Regions from separate parts of the Mucilaginibacter sp. NFR10 genome, predicted to be linked through region 2. Evidence: riboswitches for the same ligand, from Rfam matches in the RefSeq annotation. Region 2 holds a riboswitch; the other holds the start of a gene.
What was found. A riboswitch is a leader RNA that binds a small molecule or an ion and turns the genes downstream of it on or off. The one in region 2 is predicted to bind cobalamin.
Positions count from the first base shown of each region.

Region 1 (6,444 bases), on a different contig from region 2:
TTAAAAAAAGCAAAACGTTGGAAGACTCGTTACTAAGTGTTGTGTTTAACAAGCCGGCAAAGCAAGATCAATATTTCAATACGTTTAAGAAAATGATTGATTTAGATAATCAAAGCTTAAATTTTTACATGCTGCTTCAACACCTTGATTTGAGTAAATACAATGTGGCGCAGATGAGGGAGCTGGTATCAAAAAATACCCCTTCAGCATTTTCAAAAGGTATATCGCATGACGAATATTTAGTATCAGAAGACTATAAATCATGGGTTTTGCCCCTTTATTATGCCTATGAACAGCGGCTGGATCTGCTGCGCGATTCTGCATCGGTGAAGCAGCCCGGGTACACACTTGGCAAAATCAAACAGCTTTTTACCGGCAAGGTAAGGGACTATTATCTAAACCGGTACGTTGAAAAAAGAATTGGTAGTGCTAACTCTCTTGAAAAATTGAATATAGCCCAAAAGGAGATGCGCGTATTCATTGACGCAATTAATAACCCGGCTTTAAAAAATAACGTCGCCGGGAATTTTACCGAAAAAAAGCTCCAGCTGATGCAGGTACAAATTGGGAAACCGGCCCCGGCTTTTACTTTGCCCAGCGACCGTGGCAAGGTTTTTAACCTGGCCGATTTTAAAGGAAAAGTTATTTATATTGACCTTTGGGCCAGCTGGTGCGGGCCCTGCCGCCAGGAAATGCCCGCATATAAAAAACTAAGCGACAAGTTTAAAACTAATCCGCAGGTTGCTTTTGTCAGTATTGCCGTACATGACGGAGAAAAGGAATGGCGAAATGCACTCAAAGAAGAAAAGCCGGACTGGCTGCAGCTTTATGACAAAGACGGTACAGTTGCACAATCATACATAGCCTATGCAATTCCAAAATATATACTGATTGATAAAGAAGGCAAAATGCTCAGTTTTGACGCTCCCGGCCCAGGGAGTGCGCAGGCCGAACAATTGATCAATGAAGCAATCGCGAAGCCGTAGTGTGTTTATGCTTTTTCCAGGGCATATGATGCCAGTTCAGTTTTCAGGCTATTGATCATGATCTGCATTGGTTTTGTGCTGTTTAATACCCTGCAGATCGCGTTGCCTCCTTCTATCGAAAGCATCATCCGGGTTGCAAATTCAACGGGGTTTATGGCGTTTGAGAGTTCTCCATTACTAATTCCGTCCTGAATAATATTGGCATAGGTTGTTATAGCGGTATCAACCATGTCTTTTAACTTTTTTTTGATGGCCGGGTTAGTATCATCCGTCTCTGTCGAAAAATTAACTATCGGGCAGCCGCCTTCAATATAGCTTTTCAATGGATTTTTGCTGTTGTCTAAAGCGGCATTGATCTTGGCAATGGCAGTTTTATGTTTGCTTACTGTGTTGTTCCTCCTGTCGTTTAGTTTTCCTAAAAGGTAATCAACAGCGGCTTGTGCCAGTTCGTCTTTGCTTTCAAAATGGCCATAAAAACATCCCTTACTGGTATTGGCAACTTCAAGTATCTCATCAACCGAAGTGCCGGCAATTCCCCTCTCATTAAATAAAATCGCTGCCTGCTCAATAATGAATTGCCTTTTTTGCTCGCCTTTGCTCATCTTCAGTTATTTACTATGCAAATATAGACTAAATGGTTTAAAAAAATAAAGGCCGTTGATTGGCTGGTTGAAATTAACTGAGTGTTTTATTATTTGTAAATAGCTGTTAGTTAGTGTTTTATTTTCAGGTTTGGTTTGTGAATGTATAACTTTAGGTTGATTTTTTTACACTTATCTTATGAATGCCTGTATTTATAAGCCGGCTAAGCAGTGATTGACATAGTAATGTAAACATGGTTAAAAGCAGACCAAATGGTTTTATTTAATAAACCAATTAGTCTACTTTTGTTTTAAATAAAAACGCACAGCATACTGTTTTTACGATTTGTTAAATTTTAACATTAAGCTATGAAACTTATAAAAGAACATCACAGGGGCATCAGCACAATTTTAGCGTTCGCGCTGATCCCGCTTTCGGGTTTTGCAACTGATATTTATATACCTTCCCTACCTTCTATGGCCAGGGAATTAGCTGTCAATAATTCGGCCGTTCAGCTTTCGCTCATCGCGTTTATGATCAGTTCGGGCGTTAGTCAGTTGTTTGTTGGCAGCTTGCTCGATAGCTTTGGCCGGTACCGTATCGGTACTGTCTCTTTACTGGTGTTTGCATTTGCAAGTTTTGTCATAGCTATCTGTCATAATATCGAGCTTATTTATGCAATGCGTATTTTGCAGGGCATCACGGTAGCGCTTATTGTAGTAGGGAAGAGGGCATACTTTGTAGATATGTATTCGGGCGAGCAGCTTAAACATTATACCAGCCTTTTTTCTATCATCTGGGCAACCGCGCCTATTGTAGCGCCTTTTATCGGAGGTTACCTTGAAGCTGCCTTTGGCTGGGAATCCAATTTCCTTTTCCTGGGAATAGCCACTCTTTCGCTACTTGTTTTAGAGCTGGTATACGGTGGCGAATCATTAAAAAATTATCACCCGTTCAAAGCTAAAAGTATTCTGCAGGTTTACCTGGCTACCATTAAAACCCGCGATTTTTCCCTGGGCCTCATCCTGATCTCCCTGAGCTATGCCATGCTGGTGGTGTATGGTATGAGCAGCCCTTTTATAATTGAGCATGTATTTCATTTGTCGCCTGTGGTAACCGGTTATTGTTCGCTGCTTTCGGGGGTATCATTGATGGCGGGCGGTATTATTTCAAAAACCCTCATCAGGAAACCGCTTATCAAAAAAGTATCGATAGCGCTTGCACTGCAATTAGGCTTTGCAGCTTTAATGGTGTTTACAGCAGGGATTAAAACAAATTTATTTACGCTGATGGCATTTACAGCATTGGTCCACCTATTATCTGGCTTTATATTCAATAATATATTTGCTTACTGTTTAGGCCGGTTTTCAAAAAATGCGGGTATCGCAAGCGGCGTGACCGGCGGCTCACTTTATATTATCACTTCATTTTTTAGCTACGGCATTGTAAATATTATGGCCATCAAAAATCAGCAGTTATTAGGAACCGCTTATTTATCGTTCGCGATACTGGCTGTTGTTACACTGGTGCTTTTCATCAAAGCGAGGGCTTCGCACCAAAAACAAGAAGAAGCGGCTGTTATTTTAAATGCTGAGGTAGCTGTATAAGCTGAATGATATCGCCTTAAATAATAGGTGAAGCCGGTAATTAATTATCGGCTTCACCTGTTTTACAATGATACATAAGAATGGTACAATTCAACGCTTTATTAGGCTGATCTGTTTGTTGACCATTGTGCGGGTTACAATTTAACCAAGAAATAACCTGAATATTCAGCCGGCAGATCCTTATATTTGCCCCGATAAGTTCTTTACTTTACTTCATCAACCGGTATAGGTTTTACTTAATTGTAGATTAATAGGGAATCGTGTGTAAATCACGAACTGTCGCGCAACTGTAAGTAACACAAAGGTTTTTGCCAGTAATGTCCACTGTCCTGATGAATGGGGATGGGAAGGACGGCAAAAATGTTACAAGTCAGGAGACCTGCCTAATACTGAATTGACAATGCTTTCGCGGTATGAAGCTTGGTCTGGGTTATGATTACTTGCCTGTTTGGGTCTATGGCCCGTTATGACGGGCTGTGACCATATATTCTCTCCATATTTTACATATCATAAAACATTACGAAGCTTAGCTGAAAGGGCTTTTAACCGATTTATTCATTTAATCAATTAAAAGAAATGCTAACGCAAAATTTAGGTTACCCGCGTATTGGTAGCCGGCGCGAATTGAAAAAAGTCTGCGAAAACTATTGGGCAGGCAAAACGGGCTTAAAAAATGTGCTTACCGTGGGTAAATACATCAGGGAAGAAAACTGGCTGCTGCAAAAAGAAGCCGGGATCGACGTGATCCCATCAAATGATTTTTCATTTTATGACCAGGTGCTTGATCATTCACTGATGTTTGGCGCTATTCCTAAACGCTATCATGAAGTGATCAGTCAAAAAGGCAATACCGAGCTCGATCTGTATTTTGCTATGGCCCGCGGCTATCAAAAAGATGGATTGGATGTGGTAGCCATGGAAATGACCAAATGGTTTGATACCAATTACCATTACATAGTACCCGAGTTTTATAAAGACCAGCAGTTTAAACTTTTCTCCACCAAAGTTATCGATGAGTTTTATGAGGCTAAACAATTGGGCATCGTTAGCAAGCCGGTGTTGATCGGGCCTGTATCGTACCTGTTGTTGGGCAAAGAGAAAGAGGCTGGTTTCGATAGGATAGACCTGATCAAAAATCTGCTGCCTGTTTATTTTGATATCCTGAATAAGCTTAAAGCTTTGGGTGCCGAATGGGTCCAGTTTGATGAGCCGTTTTTAGCGCTTGATTTAAGCGAAAAACAACAGGAGGTATTTAAAGATACCTATAAGCAATTGAGGAAAGAATTTCCTTTCCTGAAGATAGTTTTGGCAACTTATTTTGAACGCCTGGGCGATAACACTCAATTAGCGGCAACTTTACCTGTTGATGTTTTACATGTCGATTTAGTGCGGGCGCCTCAGCAATTGAATGAAGTAATAGAGCATCTGCCCCAAAAAACTATCCTTTCTTTAGGTGTTGTTGACGGGCGCAATATCTGGAAAAATGATTTTGTTAACTCGCTGGTCATTATAAAGAATGCGAAGGATAAATTAGGTGCCGACCGCGTTTGGATAGCCCCTTCATGCTCATTGATCCATTCGCCATGCGATCTGCAAAATGAAACCAACGATGAAGTGCTTACTCCTGAAATTAAACAGTGGCTGGCTTTTGCGCGGCAGAAAATAAACGAAGTGGTATTGCTCAGCAAGTTATCGGAAGATGTGGTGAGCGATAGCAGCCTGCATCAACTGGCAAAAAACCGGCAGGCAAACGAGGCCCGCCGAACATCTGCACTGATCCATAACCCAGCAGTTAAACAGCGTGTAAGCGCCATCACCGAAAATGATGCAAAGCGTATAAGTGCTTTTCCTGCACGGAAAGAACAGCAGCAGCAACTGCTTGACCTGCCGCTTTTTGCTACCACAACTATTGGTTCGTTCCCGCAAACAACCGAAGTACGAAGCTGGCGTGCCCAATTAAAAAAAGGTGCGATAACCCTGGGGGAGTATAACAAACTGATAGCTACCGAAACTGAAAAGGCTATAAAATGGCAGGAAGAAATAGGGTTGGATGTGCTGGTACATGGCGAGTTTGAACGTAATGATATGGTTGAGTACTTTGGCGAACAACTGGCCGGTTTTACCTTTACACAAAATGGCTGGGTGCAAAGCTATGGCAGCCGCTGTGTTAAGCCACCGGTTATTTATGGCGATGTATCAAGGCCACAGCCTATGACGGTAAAATGGTCGGCTTATGCGCAATCGTTAACCTCAAAATGGATGAAGGGTATGTTAACCGGCCCGGTGACTATTTTGCAATGGTCGTTTGTGCGCAATGACCAGCCCCGTTCCGAAACCTGTACGCAGATAGCATTGGCCATTCGTGACGAAGTTTGTGACCTGGAAAGCGCCGGTATCAAGATCATCCAGATAGATGAACCGGCCATTCGTGAAGGATTACCGCTTCGCAGGGATGACAGGGCAAATTACCTCGACTGGGCAGTTAAAGCTTTCCGGATTTCGGCGAGCGGCGTTCAGGACAGTACACAGATCCACACGCACATGTGCTATTCGGAGTTTAATGACATTATTAAAAGCATAGCCGATATGGATGCCGATGTGATCACGATAGAAACATCGCGTTCGCAAATGGAGCTGCTGGATGTTTTTGCCGATTTTAAGTATCCTAATGAAATTGGCCCCGGTGTATATGATATCCATTCGCCCCGCGTACCCAACAGGGAGGAAATGATCCGTTTGCTTAAACGCGCCCAGGCCGTAATACCCGATGCCCAGCTTTGGGTAAATCCCGATTGTGGCTTAAAAACACGGGGCTGGGATGAAACCCAAAAAGCCTTAATAGAAATGGTTGAAGCCGCGAAAGCTGTCCGCGAAAATGTTATCAGCAATGTAACTGCTTAAATAAAAAAAACTACTGTGTACCGTAACAGGTGCACAGCAGTTTTATATACCTAATATGACAAAGCATGAAAATAAATACTGCCCCCGGTGTAAAGAGCCGTTTGAATGCAAAGTAGGCAGCATCCTGTTGTGCCAGTGCCAGGGCATCAGCTTCACCGACCAGGAGCGCGACTATATCCGCTTAACCTACCCGGATTGCCTTTGCCGCAAATGCCTGATGGCGATGAAGCATGAGATCAGCACAACTGCTGTCCGGGAAAAAATGAGAACGATACTTGAAGCAATCAAAAAGGGTACGCAATAACAGGATATTATGAATTGCGTTAAAAATTAGCTTTAAGCTTTGTGCTTTCTGCTTTTAGCTTTCA
Region 1 is NZ_FMTV01000002.1:633,295-639,738, forward strand. It holds gene BLP33_RS10495 (TlpA family protein disulfide reductase) at 1-986, shown strand, start outside; gene BLP33_RS10500 (TetR/AcrR family transcriptional regulator) at 992-1,588, opposite strand; gene BLP33_RS10505 (MFS transporter) at 1,937-3,175, shown strand; cobalamin riboswitch at 3,386-3,577, shown strand; gene metE (5-methyltetrahydropteroyltriglutamate--homocysteine S-methyltransferase) at 3,752-6,076, shown strand; gene BLP33_RS10515 (cysteine-rich CWC family protein) at 6,132-6,380, shown strand; gene BLP33_RS10520 (SRPBCC family protein) at 6,442-6,444, opposite strand, start outside.
Region 1: another riboswitch for cobalamin. It lies ahead of metE (5-methyltetrahydropteroyltriglutamate--homocysteine S-methyltransferase); the one in region 2 lies ahead of BLP33_RS05425 (TonB-dependent receptor plug domain-containing protein).

Region 2 (6,444 bases):
CGGGGGTGGCTACGTCTTCAATATTATACCCTTCCCAAAGCCCATCGCTATCCCTGAAGGTTTTTAAACCACTTTCGGCGCTGATACCTGCGCCGGTTAACACTACTAAGTTTTTCATTTTAATATAAACAGATGATAATTGATTAGGCCATAAAAAAAGCGGACTGCCTTTCAACAATCCGCTTTAAATTTAAACGCTTTTATATTATAAAGCCAATTGCTTTTTGTCCTGAAGAAAAGTGTACTTATTCTTAGCCAATTCAAAACCACCAAAAAGTATTGCACTAAATACTAATGTACCCAATGCCATATTTTTCTCAAACGGAATAGCTTTAATCAATGATTCACCATAGCCAGCTAAGGTATGCGGATAAAGTGTACCATATAACCAGGGCAGATCTGTAATTAACCAGTGAATTAAAACTGCTGCGATTGAGCCTAAAAGCACATTAAGAACATTTACCTTTTCAAGCAAATTACCAACAAGCACCATTAATGCAAAACACAGGTAAACCCATGCGGCTCCGCCATACCATAAAGTTAACTTTGAAGTATACAGGTAATTAATCACGATATCTGTAGTAAACAACGTAAGCAATACAGTAGCATACCCTTTCCACTTTGAGGTAAAATAAGCACCGCCAAATAATGCAATAGCACCTACCGGATTGAAATTACTCAATTCTTTATACTTAAATGCTAAAAGCCTGAATGCGGCAGCAACCAGGATCATCAGGATCAGGAACAGGTTGCGGTTGGTGTTATCTTTTGCGGTCATGATTTTATATATGGCGTAAAATTACTTAATAATCCGAACAATACGCAAACGCTATTTAAATTGATACCTGGCACCAAGCATGAAGTTGATACCACGGGTGTTATATCCTAACCAATCTACGTATTTGGTATCCAAAACGTTGTTCAGATCGCCAAAAACATTTAGATTTTTGGTTGCCTTGTATTCCAAATGTAAATCTACCAGGTTATAGTGTTTCAATGTAATCACTTCCGATCCATTGTTTGTAAAAGTCAGGTCAGTACGGTTGCCTGTATATTTGTAGTTAACGCCAACCTGAAAATCGTTTAAAATATCATAACTGATGTTGGTACCTAAAGTACTTTTAGGCCTGCGGTAAAGGTTGCCGGTTTGTGTACCGGCTTCGTCGGTTAGTTTACCTGTTACATAAGCGTAATATGCAGATGCATGAATGTTATTATCGTGATATTTTAATTCGGTTTCAAAGCCTTTATCTTTTTGCTGTTGCCCGTTTGCATATTGACTATAAGGAGGGCCAGACAGGTTTTTAAAATAGATAACATCTTTGGTATTGCGCTTGAAAAACTGGGTATTAAATGAAAGGGTATTCTTAACAATATCCCAATCAAAACCTGCTTCATATGATGTTGTGATTTCAGGGTTTAATTTAGCATTACCATATTCTGAAAACAACTGATATAACGAAGGTGATTTGAAGGCCGAAGCTATGGTGCCAAAGATCTTAAACTGATCGGCAAGGAATAATGATGGGTTGATGGTGTAGGTAAACTTGTCGCCATATTTGCTATGGTTGTTGTACCTGCCACCTAACTCCATGTGGAAGATATCGTATTTGAAAAATAACGACGTATAAGCGCTGAATATGTTATTAGCAGCATCACCAGCTTTAATAATGCTCGGCACACCCGGATAAGATGTTGATTCATACAGACTGTACTGGCTTGTGTTGCTGTATTTAAAGGCCGCACCGCTGGTAATATCAAAATACTTATTCAATTCATAATTAAACACAGCTTCGACATTGGTTATACGACCTGTATTTTTTGTAACCTGGTGGGTTCCGTAATTGTCAGATGGCAGGTTATTGAAATCATTTTGAACCGTATTTTGCGACAGGTTCACGTTGAGGTTACCTTTTGGTAAAATCAATTTTGCACCTATGCCACCAAATAAAAATGTGTTTTTATAAGTGTAATCATTGTCGTTTATAAAAGAACCGTAAGGCAGATCACCAGTATTGTGGCTCACCTGCAGGTTTCCATTAAGAATAAATTTAGATGAGACATTTTGGCTCAGGTTTACACTGGCCGAACGTTGGTGAAAACCATCTTTCTTAAAATCGCCTTTGCCAGTGGTATCTGTAGCCGCGGCAAAGCCTTTTGAATCGGTATTTGACAGATTAATGGCTATGCCTGTATTTTTCACCTGTCCAATTAATGAGGCCGACTCTTTGAACGTATTATAGCTGCCACCTGTTAGCTGCAATCCACCGGTTAATCCTTGCTGTTTAGCTTTTTTTGTGATGATATTAATAACGCCTGCTACAGCATCAGAACCATACAGCGTTGAACCGCTTCCTTTCAAGATCTCGATATGATCTATCAGATCCAGCGAAAAAGCGTTAAGATCATAACTACCATCAATGCCCGAAGCATTGTTTACCGGAAAACCATCAACCAGGATAAGGGTATTGCCAGATGAAGCCCCGCGCAGGAAAACCGATGTGCTGATACCGGGGGCATTATTTGCACCAGAAAAAGTTATCCCGGCAACCGTATTTAATAATTGAGGCAATGATTTGCCCTGCGATTTATTGATCTCATCGGCAGAAATGATGGTAACAACGCGGCCAATGTCTGACAGTTTTTTAGGCGACCGGCTTGCAGTTACTACTACCGTATTGAGTGTGCGTGTGGTATCCTGTGCATATGCTGCTGAGGTAGATAACCCAACAGTTAACAAACCGAATCCTAAAATAATTTTAGCGTACTTTTTTTCCATGTATGATTGATATGTATAAAATAATAATGCAGCCTTAATAGCATACACGGAAATGAATAAAATGAAAACACGCCAAACGAAGAGCATTCACATCCAAGCTTCAATCCCCGAAAGCTATGAATAACATATAATGCCTTGGCAGGTCTTCTGACTTGCTCCCCATTTTGCCTGGCCTTCCCTCCTGTTTACAGAAAGTGGCTGTATAGATTTGGCAACGGTTACGGAGCTTACAGCTGCGGGACAGTTACGGATTTACACCGTATTCCCTTTTAATTCATTAAAAAAATAGTTTAATGAAACCTAAAGCGCTGCAAAAGTACAATAAGTATCTGTTAACCTCAAACTACATAACTATATTTATCATGATGAAATATTGCTGCATTTTATTATTGATGATGGGCGCGCTTGGCAGTTTTGCCCAACATCCCGATACCGTTTTTCTGAAAGGTTTACTATATAGCAATCCCGAACTATTTTCAGGCGTTTTGAACCATCCTGCACAAAACGAAATACAGATCCTATATACCCGGATCGACAGGGATAAAGACAATGTTCCGCACTTTACTTCATACAGCTATCATCTTAATGCGCATCATTATTTTTACCCCGCGAGCACGGTAAAGCTTCCAACGGCCATTTTTGCGCTTGAGAAACTTAACGAATTAAAAATAAAAGGCTTAAGCCGCAAATCGGTCATGATTACTGATAGCGCATTTGCCGGCCAGACTAAAGTTAAAATAGATACATCATCCTCAACAGGTTTGCCGAGTATCGAAAATTATATTAAAAAGATCTTGCTGGTAAGCGATAATGATGCATATAACCGGCTCTATGAATTTGTCGGCCGTGCAGAGATCAATCAAAAGCTAAAGAAGTATCATCTTAACAATACCCGTATTGTAGGCAGGTTAGCCATAGGTGATGCAGGCGAAAGCACAAAGCACACCAACCCTATTGATTTTTACAATGATAATAAGCTAATTTATCAGAAACCGGCGCTATATGATGCGTCAAATTATCCCATGCACCTGGAAAACATGCTGCAGGGTAAAGCTTATTTAGATAGCAGCGAACGGTTGGTTAACAAGCCTCTTGACTTTTCTGAAAAGAATGTTTACTCTCTCGCCGATCAGCAAATGGTGCTTAAAAGGTTGTTGTTTCCTGAAACTTGCCCTAAAAAGCAACGCTTTAATTTAACGATAGATGACTATCGCTTCATTTACCGTTATATGAGTACCTTCCCCACCGAAAACACCAAACCCACCTATCGCCGCCCCGAATATTTCCCGGCTTATTGCAAGTTTTTGTTCTATGGCGGAGACAGTACAGCAGTTATTAACCCTGACATCAGGATCTTTAATAAAGTTGGTGATAGTTATGGTTATGATATTGATAATGCATATATCGTAGATTTTAAAAACAATGTTGAGTTCATGCTCAGTGCCGTCGTGCAATCAAATGAAGATGGGATACTGAACGATAATAAATACGAGTACACAACGGTATGCCTGCCTTTCCTGAAAAACCTTGGCCAGGTGATATACCAATATGAACTCAAGCGCCCTAAAAAACACCTGCCCCATTTAACTAAATTTAAATTTACTTATAGCAAAAAGCAATAAAATTCACTTCTGGAAAACTTAGTAGCCCTAAAGGTGTTTTAAAAACGATAACTATTTAAAAACCTATGGCAACTACAATAGTAAAATATACCGACAACTTCCCTGTGCTTTATGGAGATGACCGCATAAACCTGAATTGGCCCGAACGCTTTACGTCCATCGCAGGTGGTATGAAGCTCGGTTTCTCAGGTTTTAAAAATATTTTTAAAAACCCGTTTGCAAGTATCGTAAAAATAGGTGCCGGTGGCTATTTGTTAAACAGGGGCATCACAGGGCATTGTGAGCTTTACAAACGTATTGGTAAACTATCCACCAATCCCATAAATGTAAATATTCGTTCGTCGTTTATTGTAAATAAACCCCGGCAAAAGGTTTATGAATTTTGGCGCAAGCTTGATAACCTGCCCCTTTTTATGAAACACCTGGAAAGTGTGGAGGTCATCGACTCTAAATATTCACACTGGGTTTTGAAGCTTCCCAAAAATGTAGCTACAATCAGCTGGCATGCCGAAATTGTCCATGACGAACCTAATGAAGTGATCGGCTGGAGTTCGCTGTCTGATTCGATGATTAATAATGCGGGTAAAATTCGTTTTCAGGATACGGTTGACGGGCAGGGTACCATTGTTGATGTGGTGATCAGTTATCAGCCCCCGGCAGGCGGTGTAGGCGCAGGCATAGCCAAAATACTAAACCCGGTATTCAAAAATATGGTTGATAAGGATATTCAGAACTTTAAACAGTATATGGATATCAATAACGATCCGGATGAGTTTGTTGAAGTAATTGTCGTCAAATAAAAAAATAACACCTTTATCCAAGGGCGCTCAGGTAATGCGAGCGCCTTTATATCTTACAACAATAGCATCATTTATGGGTGAATTTTGATTTGAGTTTTAGAAAACGCCGTTCATAAAGATAATACGATAATAAAGGGACAGTAATCAAACCCAATACATTGTTAGGAAATATGCTTAATAGCATTTTACTATCCCGGCCGGTAAATAACTGTTGCCATATGTATATGCCATAAGATAGAATACCAATAAATGATAGAAATTTATTGTTTAACACCTTAAAAATCCAATCGTTTGCGGGTACGATATTGCTTAAAATTAAATAGCCGGTAATTACTGAAATCGCCAGGTTTACGTACAGTGATTTTAAGGTATAAAATTCGTCAAAGCGCAATCCAAACATCAATATTATAGCCAAAATATTGCCAGCTGCCTTTGTTTGTTTGAGCCAAATTACATTCAAAATTTCTTTGGACGCCATCAACGCAAAAAAACAGCCGACACCAATTGATTGAAACTTTATAAAATAGTGAGTAAAACAGTAAATAATGCCACGATTCAAAACCGGAACAAACTGTTGCACTGTACACAATAGCGGCAATGCGAATACAATGCTGATAATAATATAATAAAATGCAGTTCTGTTGATCTTTAAAATAAAAGGAAAAAGGAGATAAAATTGTTCTTCAACCGATAACGACCAATAATGACTGAAGTAATAAGTGAAATCATGGCTGCGGAAATAGCTAAAATTCATTAGATATAATGCCGAGCCAAAAAATTGAATCCAGGAAATGTTTAAACTATAGAAATGGTTTAATAAAAACACCACTCCAATATATAAATAGGCTAAAGGAAATATTCGCAAAAAACGCCTGATATAAAATTTTTTTAGCGATAAGCCACCTGTTACTTCTTTTTCTTTTAAACATAGGCTCGTAATTAAAAAACCACTTATTACAAAGAAAATGTTTACTCCCAACCCACCATTGAATATTGTAGTATAAAAATAATTATCAGATAACTGAAGGTGGTAAAATACAACCAGGATAATTGAAATGCCGCGAAATCCATTTAAAGAGTAATAATAGTTACTGCGCAATAAGCTGGATAAGACAGGCTGTCCCTCCTTGTTTGATGTCATACCATAAAAATAGACACTCAAATAATTAAAACAAAAAAGGCCGCAAATTGCGGCCTCTCTCATGCATTAGAATGCGATATTATTTTACTGCATCAACAACTG
Region 2 is NZ_FMTV01000001.1:1,315,163-1,321,606, forward strand. It holds gene BLP33_RS05415 (SIR2 family NAD-dependent protein deacylase) at 1-118, opposite strand, end outside; gene BLP33_RS05420 (DUF6580 family putative transport protein) at 206-778, opposite strand; gene BLP33_RS05425 (TonB-dependent receptor plug domain-containing protein) at 830-2,779, opposite strand; cobalamin riboswitch at 2,899-3,098, opposite strand; gene BLP33_RS05430 (serine hydrolase) at 3,073-4,401, shown strand; gene BLP33_RS05435 (SRPBCC family protein) at 4,467-5,201, shown strand; gene BLP33_RS05440 (acyltransferase family protein) at 5,269-6,363, opposite strand; gene rplT (50S ribosomal protein L20) at 6,422-6,444, opposite strand, start outside.